Regions from separate parts of the Streptomyces sp. NPDC059875 genome, predicted to be linked through region 4. Evidence: riboswitches for the same ligand, from Rfam matches in the RefSeq annotation. Region 4 holds a riboswitch; each other region holds the start of a gene.
What was found. Region 4 has a riboswitch for cobalamin ahead of ACFV9D_RS04845 (ABC transporter substrate-binding protein). Riboswitches for the same ligand answer to the same signal wherever they lie in the genome.
Positions count from the first base shown of each region.

Region 1: linked by a shared signal. The riboswitch ahead of metE (5-methyltetrahydropteroyltriglutamate--homocysteine S-methyltransferase) and the one ahead of ACFV9D_RS04845 (ABC transporter substrate-binding protein) in region 4 are both predicted to bind cobalamin.
Region 2: linked by a shared signal. The riboswitch ahead of ACFV9D_RS02285 (ribonucleoside-diphosphate reductase subunit alpha) and the one ahead of ACFV9D_RS04845 (ABC transporter substrate-binding protein) in region 4 are both predicted to bind cobalamin.
Region 3: linked by a shared signal. The riboswitch ahead of cobN (cobaltochelatase subunit CobN) and the one ahead of ACFV9D_RS04845 (ABC transporter substrate-binding protein) in region 4 are both predicted to bind cobalamin.

Region 1 is NZ_JBHWJZ010000001.1:22,794-30,282, reverse strand. Features, by position in the region: gene scpA (methylmalonyl-CoA mutase) at 1-1,477, opposite strand, end outside; gene ACFV9D_RS00100 (methylmalonyl-CoA mutase family protein) at 1,477-3,285, opposite strand; gene metE (5-methyltetrahydropteroyltriglutamate--homocysteine S-methyltransferase) at 3,499-5,856, opposite strand; cobalamin riboswitch at 6,019-6,239, opposite strand; gene ACFV9D_RS00090 (SRPBCC family protein) at 6,430-6,876, opposite strand; gene ACFV9D_RS00085 (LacI family DNA-binding transcriptional regulator) at 7,186-7,489, shown strand, end outside.
Region 2 is NZ_JBHWJZ010000002.1:70,454-77,942, reverse strand. Features, by position in the region: gene ACFV9D_RS02305 (GntR family transcriptional regulator) at 1-607, shown strand, start outside; gene ACFV9D_RS02300 (DUF3311 domain-containing protein) at 721-975, shown strand; gene mctP (monocarboxylate uptake permease MctP) at 972-2,597, shown strand; gene ACFV9D_RS02290 (GNAT family N-acetyltransferase) at 2,681-3,184, shown strand; cobalamin riboswitch at 3,229-3,361, shown strand; gene ACFV9D_RS02285 (ribonucleoside-diphosphate reductase subunit alpha) at 3,488-5,863, shown strand; gene ACFV9D_RS02280 (ribonucleotide-diphosphate reductase subunit beta) at 5,863-6,879, shown strand; gene def (peptide deformylase) at 6,949-7,489, opposite strand, start outside.
Region 3 is NZ_JBHWJZ010000014.1:88,824-96,312, reverse strand. Features, by position in the region: gene cobN (cobaltochelatase subunit CobN) at 1-1,023, opposite strand, end outside; cobalamin riboswitch at 1,060-1,199, opposite strand; gene ACFV9D_RS18975 (cobalamin biosynthesis protein CobG) at 1,265-2,629, shown strand; gene ACFV9D_RS18970 (precorrin-8X methylmutase) at 2,644-3,279, shown strand; gene ACFV9D_RS18965 (precorrin-2 C(20)-methyltransferase) at 3,276-4,766, shown strand; gene ACFV9D_RS18960 (helix-turn-helix domain-containing protein) at 4,732-5,610, opposite strand; gene ACFV9D_RS18955 (NAD(P)H-dependent oxidoreductase) at 5,722-6,501, shown strand; gene ACFV9D_RS18950 (helix-turn-helix transcriptional regulator) at 6,685-7,489, shown strand, end outside.
Region 4 is NZ_JBHWJZ010000003.1:191,561-199,049, forward strand. Features, by position in the region: gene ACFV9D_RS04840 (glyceraldehyde-3-phosphate dehydrogenase) at 1-980, shown strand, start outside; cobalamin riboswitch at 1,090-1,287, shown strand; gene ACFV9D_RS04845 (ABC transporter substrate-binding protein) at 1,299-2,357, shown strand; gene ACFV9D_RS04850 (FecCD family ABC transporter permease) at 2,354-3,367, shown strand; gene ACFV9D_RS04855 (ABC transporter ATP-binding protein) at 3,364-4,143, shown strand; gene ACFV9D_RS04860 (BTAD domain-containing putative transcriptional regulator) at 4,239-7,415, shown strand; gene ACFV9D_RS04865 (ABC transporter ATP-binding protein) at 7,427-7,489, opposite strand, start outside.

The DNA.
Region 1 (7,489 bases), on a different contig from region 4:
TCTGCTGGGTGCGCACGGAGGAGTTGTCGACCTTGAGGACGTCGATCTGCTCGTCCGTCTCGACGCGGTACTTGTTGACGCCGATGACGGGCTGGCGTCCGGAGTCGATGCGGGCCTGGGTGCGGGCCGCGGCCTCCTCGATGCGCAGCTTGGGGATGCCCGCGTCAATGGCCTTGGCCATGCCGCCTGCCGCCTCGACCTCCTGGATGTGCTGCCAGGCACGGCGCGCCAGGTCGTACGTCAGCTTCTCCACGTAGGCGCTGCCGCCCCACGGGTCGATGGCCCGGGTCGTGCCCGACTCCTGCTGGATGAGGAGCTGGGTGTTGCGGGCGATCCGCGCCGAGAAATCGGTGGGCAGGGCGAGCGCCTCGTCGAGGGCGTTGGTGTGCAGCGACTGGGTGTGGCCCTGCGTGGCCGCCATCGCCTCCACACACGTACGCGTCACGTTGTTGAAGACGTCCTGTGCGGTCAGCGACCAGCCCGAGGTCTGCGAATGGGTGCGCAGGGAGAGGGACTTGGCGTTCTTCGGATCGAACTGCTTCACCAACTTGGCCCAGAGCAGCCGGGCCGCCCGCATCTTGGCGATCTCCATGAAGAAGTTCATGCCGATGGCCCAGAAGAAGGACAACCGGGGCGCGAACGCGTCGACGTCGAGGCCCGCCTCCCGCCCGGCCCGGATGTACTCCACACCGTCGGCGAGCGTGTACGCCAGCTCCAGGTCGGCCGTCGCACCCGCCTCCTGGATGTGGTAGCCCGAGATGGAGATCGAGTTGTAGCGCGGCATCCGCTGCGAGGTGAAGGCGAAGATGTCGGAGATGATCCGCATCGACGGCTTCGGCGGATAGATGTAGGTGTTGCGGACCATGAACTCCTTGAGGATGTCGTTCTGGATGGTCCCGGCGAGCTTCTCCGGCGGTACGCCCTGCTCCTCCGCCGCCACGATGTACAGCGCGAGCACCGGAAGCACGGCGCCGTTCATCGTCATCGACACGGTCATCTTGTCCAGCGGGATGCCGTCGAAGAGCTGCCGCATGTCGTAGATCGAGTCGATCGCGACGCCCGCCATGCCGACGTCACCGGTCACCCGCGGGTGGTCGCTGTCGTAGCCCCGGTGCGTCGGCAGGTCGAAGGCGACGGACAGGCCCTTCTGACCGGCTGCCAGGTTGCGCCGGTAGAAGGCGTTGGACTCCTCGGCGGTGGAGAAGCCCGCGTACTGGCGGATCGTCCAGGGCTGGTTGACGTACATCGTCGGGTACGGGCCGCGCAGATACGGAGCGACGCCCGGGTACGTGTCCAGGAAGTCCAGGCCCTCCAGGTCCTGCCCGGTGTAGAGCGGCTTGACCGCGATGCCCTCCGGGGTCTCCCAGAGCAGGTCGTCACCGCCCGCGGCCTTCTTGACGGCCGTCCGCCATTCGTCGGCGGTGCCGTCGGCGGCCGGGGTACCCAGCTCGATCCCGGTGAAATCGGGGACGGACATCAGGACACTCCCATCCGGTCAAGGGTGGCGGTGAGCACGGCGACCGCGTCACAGCCGGCGAAGACATAGGCGTCGACACCCGCGTACTGTCCGGGCCGCCCCGCGAGGAACACGTGGCCGGCGCCCGTCGACCTGAGCTCCTCGGCCCGGGCCTCGGCCTGCTCCTCGTAGAGCGCGTCGCTGGAGCAGAGGCATGCCTCGCTCGCCCCGCTCTCCTCGAAGGTGCCCTCCGTGACGGCCTCGATCCCGCCCGCCTGGAACAGGTTGGCGGCAAACGTGGCTCGCGCCGTGTGCGCGGCGGCGGGGCCGAGGGTGGCCAGGAAGATCCGCGGCCGGGTGCCGGTCGCGGCGAGGTGGGCGTCGGAGCGGGCCCGCAGGGCCTCGTACGCGTCGTCGCGACGCACGCGCGGGAGGCCGCCGGCCGGCGGCTCGGGCGCGGGCTCGCGGACGACGGGCTTCTCGGTGAGGTTCGGGAACTCGCTGACACCGGTGACGGGTTCGCGCCGCTTGGCGAGCTTCGAGCTGCGCGCCTCCCAGTTGTTCGCGAGGTCCTGGCCGAGGTGGCCCGAGCGCAGGGCCTCCGCCTGACCGCCGATCCGCTCGATCCACTGGAAGAACTCCCAGCCCGCCTGGGCCAGTTCGTCCGTGAGTCGCTCCACGTACCAGGATCCGCCGGCCGGGTCGATCACCCGGGACAGATGCGACTCCTCGATGAGGATCGTCGAGGTGTTGCGCGCGATGCGCCGGGCGAACGCGTCCGGCAGGCCGAGCGCGTGGTCGAACGGCAGCACGGTGACGGAATCGGCTCCGCCCACACCGGCGGCCAGGGTGGCGACGGTCGTGCGCAGCATGTTCACCCACGGGTCGCGACGGGTCATCATCACCGGCGAGGTCACGACGTGCTGGACCTGGGCGCCCGCACCGCTCGCCCCGCACACCTCGGCGACCCGGGCCCACAGCCTGCGCGCAGCCCGCAGTTTGGCGATCGTGAGGAACTGATCGGCGGTGGCCGCGTAGCGGAACTCGAGCTGTCCGCAGGCCTGCTCGATGCTCAGGCCCGCGTCGGTGAGCTGCCGCAGGTACGCGACTCCGGTCGCCAGCGAGCAGCCCAGCTCCTGCGCCGCCGAACCGCCGGCCTCGTGGAAGGGAAGCGCGTCGACGGTCAGCGCCCGCAGGCCCGGGTACTCCTCGGCGCAGCGCCGCGCGAGGCCGGCCACGGGCGAGAAGTCGAACGACCGATCCGTGCGGGCTTCGAAGCCGAGCGGATCGGCTCCCAGGTTGCCGCGCGCCGCCTCCTTGGTGACCCCACGCTCCTCGTACAGCCGCAGCAACTCCCGCGCGGCGTCGTCGACCTCGCTCCCCGCGTCGAGGACGACGGGGGCGAGGTCGAGGTAGACGCCGTCGAGGACCCTGCCGAGCGACGACACCGGGATGTCCTGGTCGCCGACGGCCAGCCACAGTGAGGTGACGCCGTTCTCCAGGTCCGCGAGCACTGCGTCGCCGTCGACGGTCGTGTGCCGCTGCCGCACGTCCCAGCCGCCGAGGACGTTCCCTTCGGCACGGCCGGCCCGCACGAAGGGGGCGAAGCCGGGGAAGCCGGGATCGGGTGCGGTGTCGCCGGCCGCGTACAGAGGACGGACGCGGAGTCCGTCCTCCAACGTCGTGGACAGGGCGTCCTCGGCGGCCGTGCCCTCGACGTCCTTGCCCGACTTGCTCAGCACGCCTGCCACCAGGCGTTGCCACTGCTCACGGGTCGCGTCGGGAAATTCGGCGGCGAGGCTGAGCCCGTCGTCGGGAAGGACTGTCATGCTCGGATGCTAGGTCAGGCGAACAAAGGAGCAGCAGTGCGCACGGCTGTGACCTTGCCCTCTCCTGGTTGACCTTGCAGCACCACAGGTATCCGTTCTACGGGACGATCTGGAGGTACCGGGACGTCCGACTCCATCCGCCTGGCCGCGAACGCGGCTCGCGCGTCGGGCCGGGGCACCCGACGGGTGCCCCGGCCCTGGGGAGGCTCCCCGTCAGGACGCGTCCAGCTCGCCGCGGACCGTGCGGGCCGCCGCCACCAGGTTCTCCAGGGAGGCCCGGGTCTCGGGCCAGCCGCGGGTCTTCAGGCCGCAGTCGGGGTTGACCCAGAGCCGTTCGGCGGGGATGGCCTCGAGACCGGTACGGAGCAGCTCGGCCGCCTCCTCGGCGCTCGGGACGCGCGGGGAGTGGATGTCGTACACACCGGGTCCCGCCTCGCGCGGATAGCCGTGCGAGGCCAGCTCCCGGGCGACCTGCATGTGGGAGCGGGTGGCCTCCAGGCTGATCACGTCGGCGTCGAGGTCGTCGATGGCCTGGACGATGTCACCGAACTCCGCGTAGCACATGTGCGTGTGGATCTGCGTGTCCGGCCGTACACCGCTGGTGCTGAGCCGGAACGCCTCCGTCGCCCACGCCAGGTATGCGGCGTGGTCGGCGGCGCGCAGCGGCAGGGTCTCCCGCAGCGCGGGCTCGTCCACCTGGATCACCGAAGTGCCCGCCGCCTCCAGGTCGTTCACCTCGTCGCGCAACGCGAGCGCGACCTGCCGGGCGGTCTCCCGGAGCGGCTGGTCGTCGCGGACGAAGGACCAGGCGAGCATGGTGACCGGGCCCGTGAGCATGCCCTTGACCGGGCGGGAGGTCAGGGACTGCGCGTACGTCGTCCAGCGGACCGTCATCGGTGCGGGGCGGGAGATGTCGCCGGCCAGGATCGGCGGACGGACATAGCGGGTGCCGTACGACTGGACCCAGCCGTGCTGCGTGGCGAGGTAGCCGGTCAGCTGCTCCGCGAAGTACTGGACCATGTCGTTGCGCTCGGGCTCGCCGTGCACGAGGACGTCAAGGCCGCACTTCTCCTGGAAGGAGATCACCTCCTGGATCTCGGCCTTGATGCGCTCCTCGTAGCCGGCCGTGTCGAGCCACCCCGCCCGCAGGTCGGCGCGGGCGGCGCGCAGTTCGCCGGTCTGCGGGAAGGAGCCGATGGTGGTGGTCGGCAGCAGCGGCAGAGCGAGGTGGGTGCGCTGGACGGTGGCCCGCTCGGCGTACGGCTGGGAGCGGCGCGTGTCCGCGTCGGTGACCGCGCCCGTACGGCTGCGCACGGCGGGGTCGCGGGTGAGGGGGGAGTCCGCGCGGGAGGCGAGGTCGGCCCGGTTGGCGGCGAGTTCGGCGGTGATCGCGCCGGTACCGTGGGCCAGGCCCTTGGCGAGGGTGACGATCTCGGCGGTCTTCTGGCGGGCGAAGGCGAGCCAGCGCAGGATCTGCGGTGCGATGTCCCGCTCGGCGGACGCGTCGAGGGGGACGTGCAGCAGGGAGCAGGAGGCCGACACGTCGACCCGGTCGGCGAGGCCGAGCAGGGTCCCGAGGGTGGCGAGGGACTTCGTCAGGTCGTCGACCCAGATGTTGCGGCCGTTGACCACCCCGGCGACCAGACGTTTGCCGGGCAGACCGCCGACGGCGGCGAGGGCGTCCAGATTGGCCGCGGCGGACTCCGTGAAGTCGATCGCGAGTCCCTCGACCGGAGCCTTGGCCAGGACGGGCAGGGCCTTGCCCAGGCGGCCGAAGTAGGAAGCGATCAGCAGCTTCGGCCGGTCCGTGAGGGTGCCGAGTTCACGGTACGCGCGCGTGGCGGCGTTCAGCTCGGCCGGGGTGTGGTCCTGCACCAGGGAGGGCTCGTCGAGCTGTACCCACCGGGCGCCGGCGGCACGCAGGTCGGCGAGGACCTCGGCGTACACCGGAAGCAGCCGGTCGAGCAGCGTCAGCGGGTCGAAGTCCGTGGCCACGCCGGGCGCGGGCTTGGCCAGGAGCAGGTAGGTGACCGGGCCGACCAGGACGGGACGGGCCGTCAGCCCCAGGGCGAGGGCTTCCTTCAGCTCGGCGACCTGCTTGGTGGAGTCCGCCCGGAACACGGTGTCAGGGCCCAGTTCGGGCACCAGGTAGTGGTAGTTGGTGTCGAACCACTTGGTCATCTCGAGCGGGGCGACGTCCTGCGTGCCGCGCGCCATCGCGAAGTACACGTCCATGGGGCATCCCCTGCTCGAGCGAAGTCGAGAGCTCGGGGAAGGATCGGCGGCGACGGCCTCCCGGTGGCGTTCGGGGACCGCGCCGACCATCACGGTCGTGTCCAGTACGTGGTCGTAGTAGGAGAAGTCACCGGTCGGGACTTCGTCGATGCCGGCCCCGGCGAGCTGCTGCCAGGCGGCCCGGCGCAGTTCGGCGGCGGTGGCCCGGAGGGCGTCGGCGGTGACGCGGCCCTTCCAGAAACCCTCGATCGCCTTCTTCAGCTCCCGGTTCTGTCCCTGCCGGGGGTAGCCGTACACGGTGGCCCGTGCTGCCGCTGCTGCGGGTTTGGTGGTCACGGAGATCTCCTTCGCGAGATGAATCCCTGAGATCCCGGAGACGGGACGAGAGCGCGAAGGGGACGTACCGGACGATCGACCTCGCGCGCCATGGGCGCCGGTCCCCGCCTGGTATGTACGCCGACCCGCCCACGAGGTCACCGGAATGTCCGCGCACGAGTCGTTCGCACGCGGGCAACGGGCAGGTCTTCGGACTCGCGGGCACGTCCACCCAAGGGTGGACACCTAGTGGCCGTCGCTTCCCAGACCCGTACCGGATCCAGTGCGTATGACGGCGGTCGTTCCCGCTCACCGCTGCGGGGCAGTCCCGGATTCCCACCGGGTTCCCTCTTACGACGCATCCCGCCTGGCGGACGGGGCGAACCAGCTGCACCGGCCAGCGTAGGGGGCCACTCGGCGCTGGGGCGGGTGATGTTCACGATTCGGATGGTGAGGTGAGACACGCCCCGGACTCGGAGCGGCTCCGCGCTGGAATGCTCTCGGCGCGCGGTCCCGCCGCTCGGTCGAGCGCTCGCCGTGGACGAGAGCAGCAGCACCTTCGTGCCGTACCGGTGGGGGACGCTACGTGAGTGCTCACACCTTCGCGGAGTGTTCGCGTACCGCGATCTCGGCCAGCTTCGTCAGCATCATGCCGTTGCGGACGGCGACGATGTAGTCCACGGGGAGACCGTGCATCCGGGTGCCGGGGCCCCGGAGAGGATGCCAGTCAAGGGTGAAGAGGGTGTTCTCGCCCCAGGGCATCAGCTTCATGGCGATGCGTGCCGCCCCGAAGGGATCCGCCTTCGCTTCCAGCTCCAGGCGCCGCTCCGGTTCGCAGACGCGGACGACGCAGGTGTCGTCGAGGGTCAAGGGGCCGGCACCGACGCGTACCTTCAGTCGTGCGCCCACCTCCGGCCAGTGCGGGTCCGCGGCGAGGACCTGCTGGGTGCCCGTCACCCACTCCCCGTAGCGTTTGCCTTCGGACAGCAGGCGCCAGACCTCGGACGGCGAGCTCAGGATCAGACGGCGGTTCCGGGCCACGCCGATCACGCTCCTTCGGGAGGATGGGCTTGGCCTCCAGCCTTGTACCGTCCGTCCGCCCGCGCAGTCCGACAGGTCCGAACGGAGTGCTCCGGGCATGGGCGGCGAATCCCCTACGGCCACCGGCCCGGGGCCGAATGCATGAATCGTTTTAGGGACCTGGGGGGTGTTGCGACCTGTGGATCGAGTCACGACCGCACACAGCCCAGGGTGTTGCTCCCAACCGGCGTTGATACGATCCAATCGGTAGCGAGTGAAGCGAGTGCAGCGGACGGTCGGGGCCGACGATCGGGACGGAGAGCGCGCCAGGTGAGTCGCACGACACGCACGGGGCGGGGAGCCGGCATCAAGGACGTGGCCCGGGAGGCGGGGGTCTCGGTCGGCACGGTCTCCAATGTGATCAACCGGCCCGATCTCGTCTCCGAGCGCACGCGCCGCCATGTGCGGGACGTCATCGCGCGGCTCGGATACATCCGAAGCGAGTCCGCTCGCCAGCTGCGGGCCGGCCGGAGCCGGATCCTCGCCCTCCTCGTCCTCGACATGGGCAACCCCTTCTTCGTCGACCTGGCCAAGGGCGCCGAGCGGACCGCCCGCGCGGCCGGACTGAGTGTGA
Region 2 (7,489 bases), on a different contig from region 4:
GTTCGACACCTCGCGCACCACCGTGCGCCAGGCCCTGCAGGAGCTGGTCGTCGAGGGCCGGCTGGAACGGATCCAGGGCAAGGGCACGTTCGTGGCCAAGCCCAAGGTCTCGCAGGCGCTCCAGCTCACCTCGTACACCGAGGACATGCGGGCCCAGGGCCTGGAGCCCACCTCGCAACTGCTCGACATCGGGTACGTCACCGCCGACGACACGCTCGCCGGCCTGCTCGACATCTCGCCCGGCGGGCGCGTGCTGCGGATCGAGCGACTGCGGCTCGCGAGCGGCGAGCCGATGGCCATCGAGACCACGCACCTGTCGGCCAAGCGCTTCCCCGCGCTGCGCCGTTCACTGGTGAAGTACACCTCGCTCTACACGGCGCTCGCCGAGGTGTACGACGTGCACCTCGCCGAGGCGGAGGAGACCATCGAGACCTCCCTCGCCACCCCGCGCGAGGCCGGCCTGCTCGGTACGGACGTGGGCCTGCCGATGCTGATGCTCTCCCGCCACTCGCTGGACGCGCAGGGCGAGCCGGTCGAATGGGTGCGCTCGGTGTACCGCGGCGACCGATACAAGTTCGTTGCGCGACTCAAGCGGCCCAACGGCTGACAAAAGGCCCATCACGTCCGTCCGTTATTCGGACGGGGGTTCCATAGAGCGGAACCGTCCCCTAGATTTCCTGCGCATTACACAGGTGATCAGCGAGGGGACGGTTCCGTCGTATGTCGGAAGAAACGCAGGGAAGACAACCAACCGTCACACCCGTGCGGGTCGTGGTGGCGCTCTGCCTGATCGCGCCGTTCGTGGCGATGCTCTGGGTGAGTTCCTACGCCAAGGTCGAGCCGACCTTCATCGGCATCCCGTTCTTCTACTGGTACCAGATGGCCTGGGTCGTGATCTCGACCGCGCTCACCATGGTCGCCTATCAGCTGTGGCAGCGTGACCAGCGCGCCCGCAAGGGGGGTGCGTCGAAGTGAAGGACGGCGTGAACGGCGTCGCACTCGCCGTCTTCATCTTCTTCTTCCTGGCCGTCACGGTCATGGGCTTCCTCGCCTCGCGCTGGCGCAGGGCCGAGAACGAGAACAGCCTCGACGAATGGGGCCTGGGCGGCCGGTCGTTCGGCACCTGGGTGACCTGGTTCCTGCTCGGCGGCGACCTCTACACCGCGTACACCTTCGTCGCCGTCCCGGCGGCCATCTACGCGGCGGGCGCGGCCGGCTTCTTCGCCGTCCCGTACACGATCCTCGTGTACCCGCTGATCTTCACCTTCCTGCCCCGCCTCTGGTCGGTGTCGCACAAGCACGGCTACGTCACCACCTCCGACTTCGTCCGCGGCCGCTTCGGCTCCAAGGGCCTGTCGCTGGCGGTCGCCGTCACCGGCATCCTCGCCACCATGCCGTACATCGCGCTCCAGCTGGTCGGCATCCAGGCCGTCCTGGACGTGATGGGCGTGGGCGGCGGCGAGAACACGCACTGGTTCATCAAGGACCTGCCGCTGCTGATCGCCTTCGGTGTCCTCGCGGCGTACACCTACTCCTCGGGTCTGCGCGCACCGGCGCTCATCGCCTTCGTCAAGGACACGCTGATCTACATCGTCATCGCGGTGGCGATCATCTACATCCCGATCAAGCTGGGCGGCTTCGACGAGATCTTCGCCAAGGCCGGCGAGGCGTACGCGACGATCAACCCGGCGACCGACAAGCCGCGCGGCGCGCTGGTGCCGGGCGAGATGGGCCAGTGGGGTTATGCGACGCTCGCGCTCGGCTCGGCGCTGGCGCTCTTCATGTACCCGCACTCGATCACGGCGACGCTCTCCTCGCGCAGCCGTGACGTGATCCGCCGCAACACCACGATCCTGCCGCTGTACTCGCTGATGCTGGGCCTGCTGGCGCTGCTCGGCTTCATGGCGATCGCCGCCGGCGTGAAGGTGACCAACGGCCAGCTCGCGATCCCGCAGCTGTTCGAGAACATGTTCCCGGACTGGTTCGCGGGCGTGGCCTTCGCCGCCATCGGCATCGGCGCGCTGGTGCCCGCCGCGATCATGTCGATCGCCGCCGCCAACCTCTTCACCCGCAACATCTACAAGGACTTCCTGAAGCCGGACGCCACTCCGGAGCAGGAGACCAAGGTGTCCAAGCTGGTGTCGCTCCTGGTGAAGGTCGGCGCGCTCGCCTTCGTCCTCACCATGGACAAGACGGTCGCGATCAACTTCCAGCTGCTCGGCGGCATCTGGATCCTGCAGACCCTCCCGGCGCTGGTCGGCGGTCTGTTCACCCGCTGGTTCCACCGCTGGGCGCTGCTCGCCGGCTGGGCCGTCGGCATGGTCTACGGCACGGCGGCGGCGTACGGCGTGGCCAGCCCGACCCAGAAGCACTTCGGCGGCTCGTCCGCCGAGATCCCGGGCATCGGCGAGATCGGCTACATCGGCCTCACCGCCTTCGTCATCAACGTGGTCGTCACCGTCGTCCTGACCTTCGTCCTGAAGGCCGTGAAGGCGCCGGACGGTGTGGACGAGACCTCGCCGTCGGACTACACGGCGGACGCGGGCGACGCGGGAGTCCGGACCGAGCTGCCGAAGGTCGGCGCCGGCTCGCACTGACGCCGAGGAGCACAGCGCGGGGCCCGGGATTCCGAACGGAAATCCCGGGCCCTTCGCCGTACCCCTGGGGCAGACTGCGCCGCATGGACTTCACCATCAGGACGGTACGACCCGAGGAGTACGAGGCCCTCGGCGACCTCACCGCACGCGCCTATCTGGACGACGGACACCTCGACTTCGGCGAGGACGACGACTATCTGCATCTGCTGCGGGACGTGGCCCGGCGGGTCGCCGAGGCGGAGGTGCTGGTGGCGGTGGACCGCGCCGGCACCGTGCTCGGCGGGGTCACCTTCGCCCTGGGCGACGAGGAGTGGGCCGACATCGCGCGCGAGGGCGAGGCCGAGTTCCGGATGCTCGCCGTGGCGAAGGACGCGCGGGGGCGGGGCGTCGGCGAGGCGCTCGTACGGGCCTGTGTGGAGCAGGCGCGGGAGATCGAGGGGTGCCGGCGCATGGTGCTGTCGACCCAGCCCCGCATGGCCTCGGCGCACCGGATCTACGAGCGGATGGGCTTCGTCCGCACCCCCGAAAGGGACTGGAAGCCGATTCCGGACATGGATCCGCTACTCACCTACAGCATGGAACTCTGAACCCAACGACACAACATGTGGGGGGTGCTTCGAGGAGCGCCCCCCACATGTATGCTCGTGCTCGCTGTCCTTGCAGGGGAATCCGGTGGAAATCCGGAACTGTCCCGCAACGGTGTGGTTTCGGCGTGCTTGTGCGCCGGCCGAGTCCGAAGACCTGCGGACAGCGCACCCGGTCCGTCCGTTCCGGGTGCCACAGACGTCCGGGCCTCGCGGAGTGGGCCGTGGCGCGGCGCACCCCTGCGTACGGGTGCCCGCTGCCCGCCTCCCCCGCCGGCCCCGAGCCGAGCGAGGGAGAGCCCCCACGTGACCATCGCGCCCGCCGATCCGGCCGCAGCGATCGAGAGCGACGGTAACGAGAGCGACGGACCCGGGACCGTGCTTCTGCGGACCCTGACCGACCTCACCGCCGACCTCACCGACACCGACCCCGGCAAGGTCGCCGCGGCGGCGCTCCGCGGCCGCAACGCCGGTTCGGACGAGGCCGAGCTGCGCGAGCTGGCCACCGAGGCGGCCGCCGGTCTGATCGCCGAGGACCCCGCGTACTCCCGGCTCGCCGCCCGGCTCCTGACGATCACCATCGCCGACGAGGCGGCCGACCAGGGCGCGGTGTGCTTCTCCGCCTCGGTCGCCGTGGGCCACCACGAGGGCCTGATCGCCGACCGCACGGCCGAGTTCGTCGCCCTGCACGCCGACCGGCTCGACTCGCTGATCGACGCCGCGGGCGACGACCGCTTCGGCTACTTCGGTCTGCGCACCCTCTACTCGCGCTATCTGCTGCGCCACCCGATCACCCGCAAGGTGATCGAGACCCCGCAGCACTTCATGCTGCGCGTCGCCTGCGGCCTCGCCGAGGACGACAGCGTGCGCGCGCTGGACGAGGTCGCGGCGCTGTACGGGCTGATGAGCCGGCTCGACTACCTGCCCTCCTCCCCCACGCTCTTCAACTCCGGCACCCGCCACCCGCAGATGTCGTCCTGCTACCTGCTGGACTCCCCGCTCGACGAGCTGGACTCGATCTACGACCGCTACCACCAGGTCGCGCGCCTGTCGAAGCACGCCGGCGGCATCGGGCTCTCGTACTCCCGTATCCGCGCCCGCGGTTCCCTGATCCGGGGCACCAACGGGCACTCCAACGGCATCGTGCCGTTCCTGAAGACCCTGGACGCCTCGGTGGCGGCCGTGAACCAGGGCGGCCGGCGCAAGGGCGCGGCCGCGGTCTACCTGGAGACCTGGCACGCGGACATCGAGGAGTTCCTGGAGCTGCGCGACAACACCGGTGAGGACGCCCGGCGTACGCACAACCTGAACCTCGCGCACTGGATCCCGGACGAGTTCATGCGCCGGGTCAACGCCGACGCCGAGTGGTCGCTGTTCTCCCCGGCCGACGTGCCCGAGCTGGTCGACCTGTGGGGCGAGGAGTTCGACGCCGCGTACCGCAAGGCGGAGGCTGCCGGCCTGGCCCGCAAGAGCATGCCGGCCCGTGACCTGTACGGCCGGATGATGCGGACGCTGGCCCAGACCGGCAACGGCTGGATGACCTTCAAGGACGCCTCCAACCGCACGGCCAACCAGACCGCCGAGCCGGGCCACACGGTCCACTCCTCCAACCTCTGCACGGAGATCCTGGAGGTCACGGACGACGGCGAGACCGCGGTCTGTAACCTGGGCTCGGTCAACCTCGGGGCGTTCGTCGTCGGTTCGGACATCGACTGGGAGCGGCTCGACGCGACCGTCCGTACGGCCGTCACGTTCCTCGACCGGGTCGTGGACATCAACTTCTACCCGACCGAGCAGGCCGGGCGCTCCAACGCCCGCTGGCGCCCGGTGGGCCTGGGCGCGATGGGCCTCCAGGACGTCTTCTTCCAGCTGAAGCTGCCCTTCGACTCCCCCGAGGCGCGCGCGCTGTCCACCCGGATCGCCGAGCGGATCATGCTCGCCGCGTACGAGGCGTCCGCCGACCTCGCCGAGCGCAACGGCCCGGTGCCGGCCTGGGACAAGACCCGCGCCGCGCGCGGTGTCCTGCACCCCGACCACTACGACGTCGAGCTGAACTGGCCGGAGCGCTGGGCCGCGCTGCGCGAGCGGATCGCCGCCGTCGGCATGCGCAACAGCCTGCTCCTCGCCATCGCGCCGACGGCGACCATCGCCTCGATCGCGGGCGTGTACGAGTGCATCGAGCCGCAGGTCTCCAACCTGTTCAAGCGCGAGACGCTCTCCGGCGAGTTCCTCCAGGTCAACTCGTACCTGGTCGACGAGCTGAAGAAGCTCGGCGTGTGGGACGCGCAGACCCGTGAGGCGCTGCGCGAGTCCAACGGCTCGGTGGCCGGCTTCACCTGGGTCCCGGCCGAGGTGCGCGAGCTGTACCGCACGGCGTGGGAGATCCCGCAGCGCGGCCTGATCGACATGGCCGCCGCCCGCACCCCGTTCCTCGACCAGTCGCAGTCGCTGAACCTGTTCCTGGAGACGCCGACGATCGGCAAGCTGTCGTCGATGTACGCGTACGCCTGGAAGCAGGGCCTGAAGACGACGTACTACCTGCGCTCCCGTCCGGCGACGCGGATCGCCCGCGCGGCCCAGGCGTCGACGACCGCCGCCGCGCCGATTCCCGTACAGGCGACTCCCGAAGAGGCCGTCGCCTGTTCCCTTGAGAACCCCGAGTCCTGCGAGGCCTGCCAGTAATGAGCTCCAACGAACAGAAGAACCTCCTCGACCCGGGCTTCGAGCTGACCCTCCGCCCCATGCGCTACCCGGACTTCTACGAGCGCTACCGGGACGCGATCAAGAACACCTGGACGGTGGAGGAGGTCGACCTCCACTCGGACGTCGCCGACCTCGCCAAGCTGACGCCGGGTGAGCAGCACATGATCGGCCGGCTTGTCGCGTTCTTCGCGACCGGTGACTCGATCGTCGCCAACAACCTCGTGCTGACGCTGTACAAGCACATCAACTCCCCCGAGGCGCGGCTGTACCTCTCGCGCCAGCTGTTCGAGGAGGCCGTGCACGTCCAGTTCTATCTGACGCTGCTCGACACCTACCTGCCCGACCCGGAGGACCGCGCCGCCGCGTTCGCCGCGGTCGAGAACATCCCCTCCATCCGCGAGAAGGCGCAGTTCTGCTTCAAGTGGATGGACTCGGTCGAGAAGATCGACCGGCTGGAGACCCAGGCCGACCGCCGTCGCTTCCTGCTGAACCTGATCTGCTTCGCCGCGTGCATCGAGGGCCTGTTCTTCTACGGCGCCTTCGCGTACGTGTACTGGTTCCGGTCCCGCGGTCTGCTGCACGGGCTCGCGACCGGCACCAACTGGGTGTTCCGCGACGAGACGATGCACATGAACTTCGCCTTCGAGGTCGTGGACACCGTCCGCAAGGAGGAGCCGGAGCTCTTCGACGACGCGCTCCAGCAGCAGGTCACCGACATGCTGAAGGAGGCCGTCGAGGCGGAGCTGCAGTTCGGCCGGGACCTGTGCGGCGACGGACTGCCGGGCATGAACACCGAGTCGATGCGCGAGTACCTCCAGTGCGTCGCCGACCAGCGCCTCCAGCGCCTGGGCTTCGCCCCGGTGTACGGCTCCGAGAACCCGTTCGCGTTCATGGAGCTCCAGGGCGTTCAGGAGCTGACGAACTTCTTCGAGCGCCGGCCGTCCGCCTACCAGGTGGCGGTCGAGGGCTCGGTGGATCTGGACGAGGACTTCTAGACCTCTCCGTACGACGAAGGGCCCCGCTCCGGGGGGAGCGGGGCCCTTCGTCATGCGCGGGTACGGGGATCAGTCGTTCGGGACCGTCTCGTAGCGCGGCGTGCCCTCTTCCATCTGCCGGAGCGCGTCCTTGCGGTCGCGCTTGGAGAGCTTGTCGATGTACAGGAAGCCGTACAGGTGGTCCGTCTCGTGCTGGAGGCAGCGGGCGAAGTAGCCGGTGCCGCGGACCTTGATCGGGTTGCCCTGGGCGTCCTGGCCGTGCACCTCGGCGTAGTCCGGGCGGGCCAGCGAGGCGTACGCGGTCGGGACCGAGAGGCAGCCCTCGTTGGAGTCGTCCAGGCTGCGGCGGTCGGCGGGCAGCTCCTGGAGCACCGGGTTGATCACGACGCCGGTGTGGCGCACGCCCTCGTCGTCGGGGCAGTCGTAGACGAAGACCTTGAGGTCGACACCGATCTGGTTCGCGGCCAGGCCCACGCCCTCGGCGGCCTTCTGGCTGGCGAACATGTCGTCGATCAGCGACGCGAGCTTGTCGTCGAACTCGGTGACGTCCTTGCACTCCCGGTGGAGCACCGGGTTGCCGACGACGGTGATCGGGCGCACCGTGCCGCGC
Region 3 (7,489 bases), on a different contig from region 4:
GGTCGGGTACGCGGAGAGGACCAGGGCCAGCTTCTTCTCGGCGTTCGGGATGTGCCGCAGGCGGGCGTGGCGGACGGCGATCCCGGCGACGCGGGCCGCGCGCTCGGTGTCGGCTACGTAGGCCGGCAGGCCGTCCTCGTCGATCTCCTTGAAGGAGAACGGGACGGTGATGAGCCGGCCGTCGAACTCAGGGACGGCGACCTGGCTGGCGGCGTCCAGCGGGGACAGCCCCTCGTCGTTCTCCTCCCAGGCCGCGCGCGAGCCGGTGAGGCAGAGCGCCTGCAGGATCGGTACGTCGAGGGCGGCGAGCGCGCCCGCGTCCCAGGCCTCCTCGTCGCCGCCGGCCTGGGCCTCGGCGGGCTTGGTGCCGCCGGCCGCGAGGACGGTGGTGACGATCGCGTCGGTCTCGCGAAGGCGGTCGAGCAGCTCCGGCTCGGGGGCGCGCAGGGAGGCGACGTACAGCGGCAGCGCGCGGGCGCCGGCGTCCTCGATCGCCTCGCAGAGCGAGCCGATGAAGGCGGTGTTCCCGCTCATGTGGTGGGCGCGGTAGTAGAGCACGGCGACGACGGGGCCGTCCGTGACGCGCGGCTCGCGCTCCAGCGGACCCCAGGTCGGCGCGGCGGCCGGGGCCTCGAAGCCGTGGCCGGTGAGCAGCACGGTGTCGGAGAGGAAACGGGCCAGCTGCTCCAGGTTGGCGGGGCCGCCGTGCGCGAGATAGGCGTGGGCCTCGGTCGCGACGCCGACGGGGACGGTGGACGCCTCCATGAGCTGGGCGTCGGGGGCCTGTTCGCCGGAGAGCACGACCAGCGGACGGCCCGTGGCACGCAGCGCGTCCAGGCCGTCCTCCCAGGCCCGCAGGCCGCCGAGGAGGCGTACGAGAACGAGGTCGGCGCCGTCCAGAAGCCCGGGAAGGTCGTCCAGAGCGAGGCGGGAGGGGTTGGCGAACCGGTACTCGACGGGTCCGCCGGCCGCGCGAGCGCTGAGCAGGTCGGTGTCGGAGTGCGACAGCAACAGAATTCGCATGCGTGCGCAGGCCTTCCTCGGGGTTGTCCGCGCCCCGGGTGGTCGTGTGGACGGCAGGAGTTCCTGACTCACCGGGTCGCTGGTGCGACCTGGCTCACAGTGGCGGGACCGCGCCGGATTCTCACCGGGCTTCCTCCCCGGGGTCCTGGGACCCCATGCCGTTCTGCATAGTAGATCCTGTGCCCCGCGGGCCGGGGGGTTGGCCGGATCACACCCGGTGGTCAGCCGGATTCACGTCGGTATGCTCGCCGCCATGCCGCCCACCCCACCCATCCCGCCCGACCGGGGCGAACCTCTCATACGGGACCGTGGCGACGCCTGCCCCGGGGCGCTCCGACTGCACTCCGCCGACGACGGCCGCCTGGCCCGACTGCGCCTGCCCGCAGGCCTGTTGACGTCTCATCAGGTCGAGGTTCTGGCGTCTGCGGCGGAGGCCCTGGGCGACGGACGGGTCAGTGTCACCTCCCGGGGGAACGTGGAGCTGCGCGGCCTCGGAGAGGGCTGCGGAGCCGAGCTGGCGGAGCTGCTCGCGGAAGCCGGCCTGCTGCCCTCCGCGACCCACGAGCGGATCCGGAACGTGGTGGCCTCGCCGGCCGCCGGACTGGACGGACTCGGCAGCGGAGACGTGCAGTTGTGGGCGCGCGAGCTGGACGCGCTGCTATGCGCGCGGGAGTGGACGGCGGCCCTTTCCGGCCGTTTCCTCTTCGTCCTGGACGACGGCCGTGGGGATGTGGCCGGCCTCGGCGGAGATGTGACCTTGCTCGCAGCGGCGTCCTCGGCGGACGGCGAGGGTACGGACGGGGCCACGGCGCTCCTGCGCGTCGGCGCCCAGTTCTTCCGGGTCGCCGCCACCGACGCCCCCGGCGCCGCGCTCGCCGCCGCCGACGCCTTCCTCGAAGCCGCGCGGGCGGCCGGGAACGGAGCCTGGCGGGTGCGGGAGCTCCCCGAGGGCGTGGAGCCCGACGTGGCCGCGGCCTTGCGCCGAGCGTGCGTCGCCGCACAGTCCATCGACCGCTCGCCCGAACCCGCACAGTCCATCAACCGCTCGCCCGTCGCCGCACAGTCGGTCGCCGGGCGAGCCCCGCACACCCCCTCCGCCGGGCCCCTGCCCGGCGTCGTCGGGCACGACGGCCGGTGGGCGGTCTGCGTCGGCGTGCCGCTCGGGCGGCTGACCGCCGCCCAACTGCGCGCCCTCGCGCCCGACGCGGCCGGGGAACTCCGGCTCACCCCCTGGCGCGGAGCCGTCGTGACCGGATTCGGCGGCCGCGCCGCCGCCGAGGAGCGGCGCGAGGCGCTCGCGGCCGCCGGGCTGATCACCCGCCCCGCCGACCCCTGGACCGGCGTCGGCGCCTGCACCGGCCGGCCCGGCTGCGCGAAGTCCCTCGCCGACGTCCGGGCGGACGCCACCCCGGGCGACGGCGGGCTGCCGGTCCACTTCTCCGGCTGCGAGCGCCGCTGCGGCCACCCGCAGGGCGCCCACGGCACCTGGGTCGACGTCGTCGCCACCGGCGAGGACGCCTACCTCGTGGACGGGCGCCCCACTCCCCGTACAGACCTCCCCTCCGCAGTCGCAGCGGCCCGCGGCCCGTCAACACACACGAGATGAGCGAGAGCAACAGGATGTTCGACTACGAGAAGGACGGCGCGGAGATCTACCGCCAGTCCTTTGCCACGATCCGCGCCGAGGCGGATCTGGCGGGCCTGCCCGCCGACGTCGCCCAGGTCGCGGTGCGGATGATCCACGCCTGCGGCATGACCGACCTCGTACGCGATATCGCCTACTCCCCCCAGGTCGTCTCCCGCGCCCGCGCCGCCCTGCGCGCCGGCGCGCCGATCCTCTGCGACGCGCAGATGGTCGCGAGCGGCGTCACCCGCAAGCGGCTGCCCGCCGACAACGACGTGGTCTGCACCCTCTCCGACCCCTCCGTGCCCGGCCTCGCCGCCGACCTCGGCACCACCCGCAGTGCCGCCGCCATGGAGCTGTGGCGCGACCGCCTCGAAGGCTCCGTCGTCGCCATCGGCAACGCGCCCACCGCGCTCTTCCACCTCCTGGAGATGATCGCCAAGGGCGCGCCCCGACCGGCGGCCGTCCTCGGCATCCCGGTCGGGTTCATCGGCGCCGCCGAGTCCAAGGACGCCCTGGCGGCCCAGACGCTCGGCCTCGACTACCTCGTCGTACGCGGCCGGCGCGGTGGCAGCGCGATGACCGCCGCCGCCATCAACGCCATCGCGACGGAAGCGGAGATCCAGGCATGAGCGGCAAGCTGTACGGGGTCGGCCTCGGGCCCGGCGACCCGAACCTGATGACGGTCGCGGCCGTCAGGGCCATCGAGTCCGCCGACGTCGTCGCGTACCACTCGGCGCGCCACGGCCGTTCCATCGCCCGCTCGATAGCGGCCGAGCACCTCCGCGAGGACCACATCGAAGAGCGGCTGATGTACCCGCTCACGGTGGAGACCACGGACCACCCCGGCGGCTACCGGGGCGCGCTCGACGACTTCTACGAGGAGGCGGCGGCCCGCCTCGCCGCCCACCTGGACGCCGGCCGCACGGTGGCCGTGCTCGCCGAGGGCGACCCGCTCTTCTACGGCTCGTACCAGCACATGCACAAGCGGCTCGCGCACCGCTACGACACCACCGTCATCCCCGGTGTCACCTCGGTCAGCGCGGCCGCCGCCCGGCTCGGCGAGCCGCTGTGCGAGGCGGAGGAGGTCCTGACGATCATCCCCGGCACGCTGCCGGAGGACGAACTGACGGCCCGGCTCGCGGGCACGGACTCGGCGGTCGTGATGAAGCTGGGCCGCACGTTCCCGACCGTGCGGCGCGCCCTGGAGCGGGCGGGCCGGCTCGAGGACGCGCAGTACGTGGAGCGGGCGTTCATGGCCGGCGAGCGGACCTCCGAACTCGCCGAGGTCGACCCGGAGACCGTCCCGTACTTCTCCGTGGCCGTGCTGCCCTCCCGTATCGACCAGCAGGCTCCGGTACGCGAGTGGGGCGAGGTCGTCGTCGTCGGCACCGGCCCGGCGGGCGCGCCCTGGCTGACGCCGGAGTCGCGCGGCGCGCTCGTCAACGCCGACGACCTCGTCGGCTACACCACCTATCTCGACCGGGTTCCGGCGCTGCGCCCCGGCCAGCGCCGGCACGGCTCGGACAACAAGGTCGAGTCCGAGCGCGCCGAGTTCGCCCTCGACCTGGCCCGGCGCGGCCGCCGCGTCGCGGTCGTCTCGGGCGGCGACCCGGGCGTGTTCGCCATGGCGACGGCGGTCCTGGAGGTGGCGTCGGAGGAGCGGTACGCGGACGTTCCCGTACGGGTCCTCCCGGGCGTGACGGCCGCGAACGCGGCGGCGGCCGCGGCGGGGGCGCCTCTGGGCCACGACTACGCGACCATCTCGCTCTCCGACCGCCTCAAGCCCTGGGACGTCATCGCGACCCGGCTGCGGGCGGCGGCGGAGGCGGACCTGGTCCTGGCGCTCTACAACCCGGGGTCGAAGTCCCGTACGCACCAGGTGGCGGCCGCCCGCGACCTGCTCCTCGAACTGCGCTCGCCCGAGACGCCGGTGGTCGTGGCACGGGACGTGGGCGGCCCGGAGCAGTCGGTGCGGGTGGTGACGCTGAAGACGCTGGAGCCGAGCGAGGTCGACATGCGGACGTTGCTGCTGATCGGGTCCTCGCAGACCCGGGCGGTGGAGCGGGCCGACGGCCGGACCATCACGTGGACGCCGCGGCGGTACCCGGAGGCGTGAGGCGGGTCGCCGCGGCGAGGCGGGCGAGGGCGGCGGCCTCCGGGCTGCCCTCCTCGGCGCTGTAGACGTGCACGACCAGGCCCGTCTCGCCCGGCGCGGCGGGCACGTGCAGTGTCTCGAAGTCCAGGCTGAGCAGCCCGACCACCGGATGACGCAGCCGCTTGCGGCCCGCGGCGCACATCAACACCTCACCGCTGTCCCAGATCCGCCGGAACTCCGCGCTGCCCGTGGACAGTTCGGCAATGAGGGCGGTCAGCTCGGCGTCGTCGGGGTAGCGCCCGGCGGCGACGCGCAGCTGACCGACGGCCTCGGCCGCCCGGTCCTCCCACTCGGGGTGGACGTCGCGGGAGGCGGGGTCGAGGAAGAGGTACCGGGCGTTGTTCCGGTCGCGGCGGCCGCCCTGTTCGGCCAGGCCTCCGATCAGTTCGGCGCCCAGGCCGTTCCAGGCCACCACGTCGAGGCGATGGTCCGTCACGAACGCCGGGAACGCGCCGACGGCGTCGAGGACACGCCGCAGCAAGGGGCTGACCCGGGCGGCGGGCGCGGGGCCGCGGCGGGCGGCGGTCGGCCTCTTCGCCAGGGTGTCGAGGTGCGCGCGCTCGGCCACGTCGAGGCCGAGCGCGCGGGCGAGCGCGTCGAGCACCTCGGGCGACGGCTGGGTGGCCCGGCCCTGTTCGAGGCGGACGTAGTAGTCCACGCTGATCCCGGCGAGCTGGGCCAACTCCTCACGGCGCAGCCCGTTCACGCGACGGCGCCGTCCGGCGGCGATCCCGACCTGTTCGGGCGCGACGCGCCCTCGGCGGGCGCGGAGAAAGCCGCCTATGCCTTCGTTCATCCCGTCCATGCGCTCCAGTATGGGTGGCGAGCATGGGTGGCCCTGCCGGTACCAGGACCGGCGATCCGCAGGCTGAAGAGGGTGCTGGCTGCCGCGTCGGGTCGGGCAGAAGCTGGCCGTATGAGCACGAAGAAGATCCTTGTCGTCAGCGCCCACCCCGAACCCCACTCGCTCAACGCCGCTCTGACGGCGTTCGCCGTCGAGCATCTGGTGGCGGCGGGTCACGAGGTGCGGTTGTCCGATCTGTACGCCATGAAGTGGAAGGCGACCATCGACGCCGACGACTTCCCCGACCACCCGGCGGACGGACGCCTCGACGTCCTGGCCGGCCAGGAACAAGCCACGCTGGACGGCCGGTTGGCCGCCGACATCGCGTCGGAGCAGGAAAAGGTGCGCTGGGCGGACGCGGTGATCCTGCAGTTCCCGATGTGGTGGTTCTCCGTCCCGGCGATCCTGAAGGGCTGGATCGACCGGGTGTGCACCAACGGCTTCGCCTTCGGCGTGTCCGTCCCGCCGCCGTACAGCGATGGCGCACCCCTGGCAGGACGGCGGGCGCTGCTGTCGGTGACGGTCGGGGCGAGGGAGACGGCCTTCTCGGACCGGGGCATCCACGGGAACCTCGCGGACGTCCTGTACCCCGTGCAGCACGGCCTGTTCTGGTTCACGGGCATGACCCCGCTCGAACCGTTCCCGGTGTACGGCACGGTCGACCTCTCGGAGGAGGGTTTCGCGGCGGCGAAACGGTCGTACGCACGACGCCTGGACGGGCTCTTCACGGACGAGCCGGTCCCGTTCCGCTCACTGACGGGCGGGGACTACGACCGCGAGATGCGACTTCGGACGGGGGTGGAGGCGCCGGGTACGAGCGGACTGGAACTCCATGTCCGCCCGCGCGGCTGAAATTCCGCGCCATTTCCGGGGACACGGTCCTGATTCCCCGCTAGCGTTTTTCACGACTGCGGAGGGCGCGTCGGCAACCCCCTGACCTGCACCAACGCCCCTTGCGAGCAGTTGAATTCGGCGGGGAGCAGTTGAGACCGGTTGAGATCGTTCGAGACCGGTCGAGTCCGAATGGGGAGCGCGATGGCGCGAGCGGAAAACAGGGAAACGGTGGGCCCGAGCCCGGCGGCGCGAATGGCGGCGCAGGTGGCGAAGAGAATGCGCCTGAAGAAGGGCCTGACACAGGACCAGCTGGGGGCGGAGATGGGTTACACCGGCGCGGCGGTGAGCGCGATGGAGCGCATGACGCAGCCGGTGAGCGACGAGATGCTGGTGAAGCTGGAGGAGGTACTGGGCGAGGGCACGGGCATCTTCGAGGAGATGCGGGAGCTGGTACGGCTGGAGAAACTGCCGCAGCAGTTCAAGAACTACGCGCCGATCGAGCAGAAGGCGGTGGGGTTGCAGCTGTACGCGCCGCAGGTGATTCACGGCCTCTTCCAGACGGAGGAGTACGCGAGGGCGCTGATCGGCGGCGGATTCCCACCGCTCCCGGAGGAGCGGGTGGAGCAGCTGGTCGAGGCACGGATGCTACGGAAGGCGCTGTTCGACCGGAGTCCGACGTGCCTGATCGAACTGACGCTGGACGAGTCGACGTTGCACTGGATGGTCGGCAGCAAGCAGATCATGCGGGACCAGTACCGACTGCTGGCGGAGTGCGCGCGGCGGAAGAACGTGACGCTTCAGATCCTGCCTTTCGACACCGGCCTCAGCGGGGAGAATGCGGGCGAACGAGGTGGGCTGAGCGTGATCGAGACACCGGACCACGACCGTCTCGTGTACCTGGAGATCCAGGGCGAGAGCATGATGATCACCGACCGGGCGAAGGTCAGTACATTCGCCCAGCGCTGTGCGAAGATCCGGGCACAGGCCCTGGACCCGCGCGAGTCAC
Region 4 (7,489 bases):
GCCTGCGCCTGCGCGCCATCGTGGTCCGCGGCGGTGGCGACCAGGACCTGGTCAAGCGCGCCTCGCTGCTGCGCCGCGACTCCATCCACGGTCAGTTCCAGGGCACCATCACGGTGGACGAGGCGACGAGCACGATCGTCGCCAACGGCAACACCATCAAGGTGATCTACGCCAACGACCCCTCCGAGGTCGACTACACGGCGTACGGCATCAAGGACGCCATCCTCATCGACAACACGGGCAAGTGGCGGGACCGCGAGGGCCTGTCGAAGCACCTGCGCCCCGGTATCGACAAGGTCGTCCTGACCGCTCCGGGCAAGGGCGACGTCCCGAACATCGTCCACGGCGTCAACCACGACACGATCAAGCCGGACGAGCAGATCCTGTCCTGCGCCTCCTGCACCACCAACGCGATCGTCCCGCCGCTGAAGGCGATGGCCGACGAGTACGGCGTCCTGCGCGGCCACGTGGAGACCGTCCACTCGTTCACCAACGACCAGAACCTGCTGGACAACTACCACAAGGCCGACCGTCGCGGCCGTTCCGCGCCGCTCAACATGGTCATCACCGAGACCGGAGCCGCGTCGGCCGTCGCCAAGGCGCTGCCCGACCTCAAGGCGCCGATCACCGGCAGCTCGATCCGCGTCCCCGTCCCGGACGTCTCGATCGCCATCCTCAGCCTGCGCCTGGGTCGCGAGACCACCCGCGAGGATGTCCTCGACTACCTCCGCGACGTCTCGCTGCACTCGCCGCTCAAGCGCCAGATCGACTTCACCACCGCCCCCGACGCCGTCTCGATGGACTTCGTCGGCTCGCGCCACGCGTCGATCGTCGACGCCGGCGCCACCAAGGTCGACGGTGACAACGCGATCCTCTACCTCTGGTACGACAACGAGTTCGGCTACTCCTGCCAGGTCATCCGCGTCGTCCAGCACGTGTCCGGGGTCGAGTACCCGACCTACCCGGTGCCCGTGGTCTGACCTCGGCGGTCCGGCACGTCCGGGCCCCGGTGAACGGGGCGGCGGTGGAGTGGTGCGGCAGATCCCGAAAGGGCTCGCGCACCCTCCCACCGCCGCCCCGTCGGCGTTCTGGTAGCTTGCGGTAGCCAGTCGAACTCACGTGCGTGACGCACGCGAGTCAGGGAATCCGGTGCGAATCCGGAGCTGACGCGCAGCGGTGAGGGCGACGGGCGGGGCACGAAGCCACTGGACCGGGGAACCGGTCCGGGAAGGCGCCCCGTCCGGATGACCCCGAGTCCGAAGACCTGCTGGCGGTTCCGTACGAGACGGGCCCCGCGCATGGGCCCTCGACGCCGAGGACGAGCCGTGCCATTCGCCCGTACCCCCCTTCCCTTCGCGCTGCTCGCGTCCGGGGCCCTGCTCCTCACCGGCTGCGCCGGCCCCGCCGACGAGGCCGGGTCCGCACCGTCCGCCTCCGCGCGGACGCTCGAGAACTGCGGCCGCACCGTGGAGATCCCGCCCGGCGGGCCGCGCCGGGCCGTGTCCCTGAACCAGGGCACCACCGAGATCATGCTGTCCCTCGGTCTCGGCGACCGGATGGTGGGGACCGCGACCTGGACCGACCCGGTGATGAAGGGCCTGGAGAAGGCCGCCTCCGGAGTCCCGAGGCTGGCGGAGAACAACCCCTCCTTCGAGAAGGTGCTGGACGCCGAACCCGACTTCGTCGCCGCCTCGTTCGGCTCCACGCTCGGCAAGGGCGGGGTCGCCACCCGCGAGCAGTTCGAGAAGCTCGGCGTCCCCACCTACCTCTCCCCGTCCGACTGCGTGGGCAAGGACAACAGCGATGGTGGCGACGGCAAGCGCACCACACCGCTGGCCATGGACGCCGTTTACGGTGAAGTCCGCGACCTGGCCCGGGTGTTCGGTGTCGAGGAGCGCGGCGAACAGCTGATCACCCGGCTCAAGGGCCGGGTGACGAAGGCCACCGACGGTCTCCGCGCCGCCGACGTCAGCGTCCTCTACTGGTTCTCCGACGCCAAGTCCCCCTACATGGCGGGCTGTTGCGGAGCACCCGGCGTCATCACCCGGGAGACCGGAACGAAGAACGTCTTCGACGACACCACCGAGGAATGGCCACAGATCGGCTGGGAGTCGGTCGCCGACCGCAACCCCGACCTGCTGGTGATCGGCGACCTCACGCGCAAGGCGCAGTCCGGGGAGAGCGCCGCGAAGAAGATCGAGTTCCTGGAGTCCGACCCGGTCACGAAGAACATGGACGCCGTACGCCACAAGCGGTACGTGCTCCTCAGCGGTCAGGCCATGAACCCGACCATCCGCACCGTCGAGGGCATCGAACAGGTCGCCGCCGCCCTGCGCGCGCACGGCCTCACGAAGTGACCGCCGCCCTGCTGCGCATCACGGCCGGATGCGCGGCGCTCCTCCTCTCGCTGGCCGTGGCGATCACCATCGGACCGGCGGACATGGGCGTCGGCGACGCGGGGTCCGTCGTCGCCTCCCATCTCGGCGGCGCCCCCTCCGGGATCGGCCCGATCCGGGACGGCATCATCTGGAACCTGCGACTGCCCCGTACCCTCCTCGCCGCCGTATGCGGGGCAGGCCTCGCCGTCTGCGGAGCGGTCATGCAGTCCCTACTGCGCAATCCGCTCGCCGACCCCTTCGTCCTCGGCGTCTCCTCCGGCGCTTCGACCGGAGCGGTCGTGGTGGTCGTCCTCGGCGTCGGCGGGGGAGCGCTGTCCCTCTCCGCGGGCGCCTTCGCGGGCGCGGTGTGCTCGTTCGCCGCGATGCTCCTGCTGAGTCACACGCTCGGCGGCACGCCCGACCGGGTCGTCCTCTCCGGCGTCGCGGCGATGCAGCTCTTCTCCGCCCTCACCTCCTTCGTCGTCGTCACCTCCGCCGACGCCGAGACGACCCGCGGCGTGCTGTTCTGGCTGCTCGGGTCGCTGAGCGGCGCCGGCTGGAGCGACGTATGGCTCTGCCTCGCCGTCCTCGTGCTCACCCTGGCCGTCTGCCTCGGCTACGCCCGTACCCTCGACGCCTTCGCGTTCGGACAGGACGCGGCGGCCACCCTCGGCGTACGGGTCGCCCGCACCCGGCTCGTCCTGCTGTGCGCCACCGCGCTGCTCACCGCCGCACTGGTCAGCTCGGCGGGCGCGATCGGTTTCGTCGGCCTCGTCCTGCCGCACGCGGCCCGTGCCCTCGTCGGACCGGGACACGGCCGACTGCTGCCCGTCACCGCCCTCGGCGGTGCGGTCTTCCTGGTCTGGGTGGACACCCTCGCCCGGACCGTCCTCGAACCCCAGGAGGTGCCGGTCGGCGTCGTCACCTCACTCGTCGGAGTCCCCGCCTTCGTCCTCGTCCTGTACCGGAGCAGGAGGGCCCACCGATGACACTCGGCGCCGAACGCGTCTCGCGCACCGCCGGCGGGCGGCTGATCCTCGACGGGGTCGGCATCGCCCCCACGCCCGGCACCACGACCGCCCTCCTCGGCCCCAACGGGTCCGGGAAATCAACCCTGTTGCGGCTGCTGTGCGGCGTCCTCGCGCCGTCCGCCGGAGTCGTCACCCTCGACGGCCGGCCGCTGGCGGAGCTGCGACGCCGGGACGTCGCCCGGCGCGTGGCGGTCGTCGAGCAGCAGGCCGACACCCTCGTCGAGCTGAGCGCCGCCGACGTCGTACGCCTGGGCCGCATCCCCCACCGGCGGGCCTGGTCGCCCCCGACGACCGCCGACGAGGACGCCGTACGGGACGCCCTGCACCGCACCGGCCTGACCGACCGTGCCGAACAGCCCTGGCACACCCTGTCCGGCGGCGAACGCCAACGCGTCCAGATCGCCCGGGCCCTCGCCCAGGAGCCGAGGGAACTCCTCCTCGACGAACCCACCAACCATCTCGACATCCAGCACCAGCACGACCTCCTCGACCTGGTGTCCGGACTGCCGGTCACCACGATCGTCGCCCTCCACGACCTGAACCTGGCCGCGATGTACTGCGACACGATCGTCGTGCTCTCCGGCGGACGGGTCGTGGCCGCCGGCGCGCCGCGCGAGGTGCTGACCGCCGAGCTGATCGCGGAGGTCTACGGCGTACGGGTCGAGGTCAGCCACCCGGACGGCGACGACCGGCCGCACCTCCGCGTCCTGGGCACGCTCCCTCGTTCCCGGTGACGAGACTCGTCGCGGACGCTCGACGGGTCGATCGCTAAGATCCACTCGCGGTCCGGAACCGCGGATGCGGTCGGGGCCAGGGGGAGGCTGAAGCTGTGAGGATTGTCCTGTTGGGGCCGGTCGGAGCCGGTACGGACGACGCGACACCGATCGACGTCGGAGGGGTCCGGCTGCGGATGCTGCTGGCCCGGCTCGCACTCGAGGGAGGCCGGCCGGTGTCCGTCGACGCGCTCGTGGACGGGCTGTGGGGGACGGAGCCGCCGGCCGAGGCGGGCAACGCCCTCCAGGCTCTGGTGTCCCGGCTGCGGAAGGCCCTGCGCGGCGCCGGCACGGTCGAGTCCGGTGCGGGCGGATACCGGCTGTCGGTGCGCGACGAGGACGTGGACGCGTACCGGTTCGAGGAGTCGGTGGCACAGGGGCGGCGCGAGCTGGCGGCCGGCCGCCTCGAGGAGGCGGCCTCCGTGCTCGACGCGGCGCTCGCGCTGTGGCGCGGCCCGGCCCTCGCGGACGTGCTGGACGCCCCCTTCGCCAGGGCGGCCGCCACGCGCCTCGACGACGTGCGGGCCGCCGCGGCCGAGGACCGCTTCGACGCCGAGCTGCGACTCGGACGGCACGCCGATGTCCTCGCCGACCTCGAATCGGCCGGGACGGAACGCCCGTTGAGCGAACGGATCGCCGGCCTGCGGATGCGGGCACTGTCCGCTGCGGGACGGCAGTCCGACGCGCTCGCCGTGTACGAGGAGATGCGTGGCAGGCTCGGCGAGGAACTGGGTGTCGACCCCTCGGCCGAACTCCAGGAGATCCATCTGGCCTTGCTCCGAGGTGAGTTGACCGCTCCCTCCGCCCGGAGCGAGTCCGCGCCCAGCCGCCTCCCGGCCCGGCTGACCAGCTTCGTCGGCCGCGACCGCGAACTCGACCGGGTCGCCGACCTGATGGCCGCATCCCGGCTCGTCACCATCGTCGGCTTCGGCGGCGCGGGCAAGACCAGGCTCTCCCTCGAAGCGGCGACCCGGCACCGGGCTTACGGACGCGGCCGGGTGTGGTTCGTGCCGCTGGCCGGTGTGGGACCCGGGGACCAGCTCGCCGACGCGGTCCTCGGCACGCTCAGCTCCAAGGAGGGCCGCCTCTATGACAGCGGCCAGGCCCAGCGCGTGACGCCCGTCGACCGGCTGGCCGAACTGTTCGACGTCGGCGAGGCGGTGCTCGTCCTCGACAACTGCGAGCACCTCGTCGAGGCCGCCGCCGAGCTCGCCGAGGAACTCCTCGACAGGCTCCCGCAGTTGAGGATCCTCGCCACCAGCAGGGAAGCCCTCGCCATCACCGGGGAGGCGCTGTGCCCGCTCGGCCCGCTGGAGCTGCCCGGACCGTCGCGTGAGCTCGCCGAGGCCGGAGACTCGGCCGCCGTGCGGCTGTTCGTCGACCGCGCCGTCGGGATCCGGCCGGACTTCGCGCTCGACGACTCCACGGCGGGCGCCGTGGTGGAGATCTGCCGGCGCCTCGACGGGATGCCGCTCGCCCTCGAACTGGCGGCGGCCAAGCTGCGCTCGATGAGCGTCGAGCAGATCGCGCGCCGCCTCGACGACCGGTTCCGCCTGCTGACCTCGGGAAGCAGGACGGCACTGCCGCGCCAGCGCACGCTCCTCGCGCTCGTCGAATGGAGCTGGGACCTCCTCGACGAGCCCGAACGGACCCTGGCACGGCGGCTGTCGGTGTTCCCGGGCGGGGCGACGGTCGCGGCGCTGGAAGGGGTCTGCTCGGACGCGTCGCTGCCGGCGGACGACGTGCTGTACGTGCTCGGCTCGCTGGTCGAGAAGTCCCTGGTGGAACCCTCCGGCGACAACGAGCCGCGGTACCGGATGCTGGAGACGGTCCGCGCCTACGCGGCCGACCGGCTCGTCCAGGCCGGGGACGAGGTCGCCACACGGTTCGCCGACCACTTCCTCGCCCTGGCCGAAGAGCTCGAACCCCTGCTTCGTACCGGCGAACAGCTGCGCGCGATCGCGGTCTTCGACGCCGATCACGACAACATGGTCGCCGGGCTGAGGTCGGTGCTCGACGCACGGGACGCGCCGCGGGCTTCCCGGTTCGTCCGGGCGATGTTCTGGTACTGGGGGATCCGGGGCATGACCACCCAGTTCGAGACCTTTCTGGCGGAGGTCCTGGAACTCGGAGACGTACTGCCCCCGGAGGTGCGGGCCGCCTTCGGCCTCGTACGGAGCGCGGCGGGCGCCCCGGATGCCGAGGGTGCAGCCGTCGCCCCGGCGGAGGAGGACGTCGACAAGCCCGAGGTGCTCGGCTTCCACCCGGCACTGCCGCTGCTGCGCATGTCCCAGCTGGCGGGTGACAAGGAGGAGAGGGAACGCGGGCTCCAGCAGTCCCTGAAGTCCCCGGACCCCTGGGTGCGGGCCAGCGCGCACTGGGCACACGACTTCGTCCTCTGCGAACAGGGCGACCTGGAGACCGGGGCCGAGGCACGCCGGGAGGCGTTGCGCGGTTTCGAGGAGGTGGGCGATCGCTGGGGGCTCGTGATGAGCCTGCTCCCCACGGGCGGGAGCCACTCCATACGGGGCGAGCACGGTCCGGCCCTCGCCGCCTTCGAACGAGCCGTCGCGATCAGCACCGAGCTCGGCACCGAGGAACACCTGATGTGGACCAAGTACAGGCTCGCCATGGAGCGGATCCGCACGGGCGACCTCGACGGAGCCCTGAGGGACGTCCAGGCCGCGCTGCGGCAGGCCGAGGAGCGCGGCCAACGGCGTCTCGAGGTAGGGCTGTTGCCGGTGCTCGCCGCCGTGCATCGGGCCGAGGGGGATCTGGCCCGTGCCGACGAGGCCCTGGACCGGATGGATTCGCTGGTCCACCGGCTCCCCTACCCGGAGGAGACGAGCCGGGACATCATCGCCGCCAGCAGGATGGAGAACCGGCTCGCGGAGGGAGCGGCCGACGAGTCCCGCGCGCTGCTGGTACGGGCCGTGCGTGGCCTCGGAGTACGAGGGGACAGCAACGGCCTCGCGGCGGTCGCTCAGCAATTGGGCAGGCTGCGCGCGCTGGAGGGTGATCCGGCCGGTGCGGCGATCGCCCTGGGGATGAGCCACGCCATCCGCGGCGCGTTCGACCACGGCAGTCCGGAGCTTCGCACCCTGATCGCCGAACTCACCGAGAGGCTCGGCGAGGACGGCTACGACGAGGCGTACCGGCAGGGCGCCGCCATGCCGAGGCAGGACGCGCTGGACTCGCTCACCAGGGAAACCGGCCGGTCCGCCTTGTCGTAGCCGGTACGTGCTCAGGCCACGTTCCTCTCGGCCGCGCCCGCCCGGTCCGCCTCCGCGCCCGCCCGGTCCGCCTC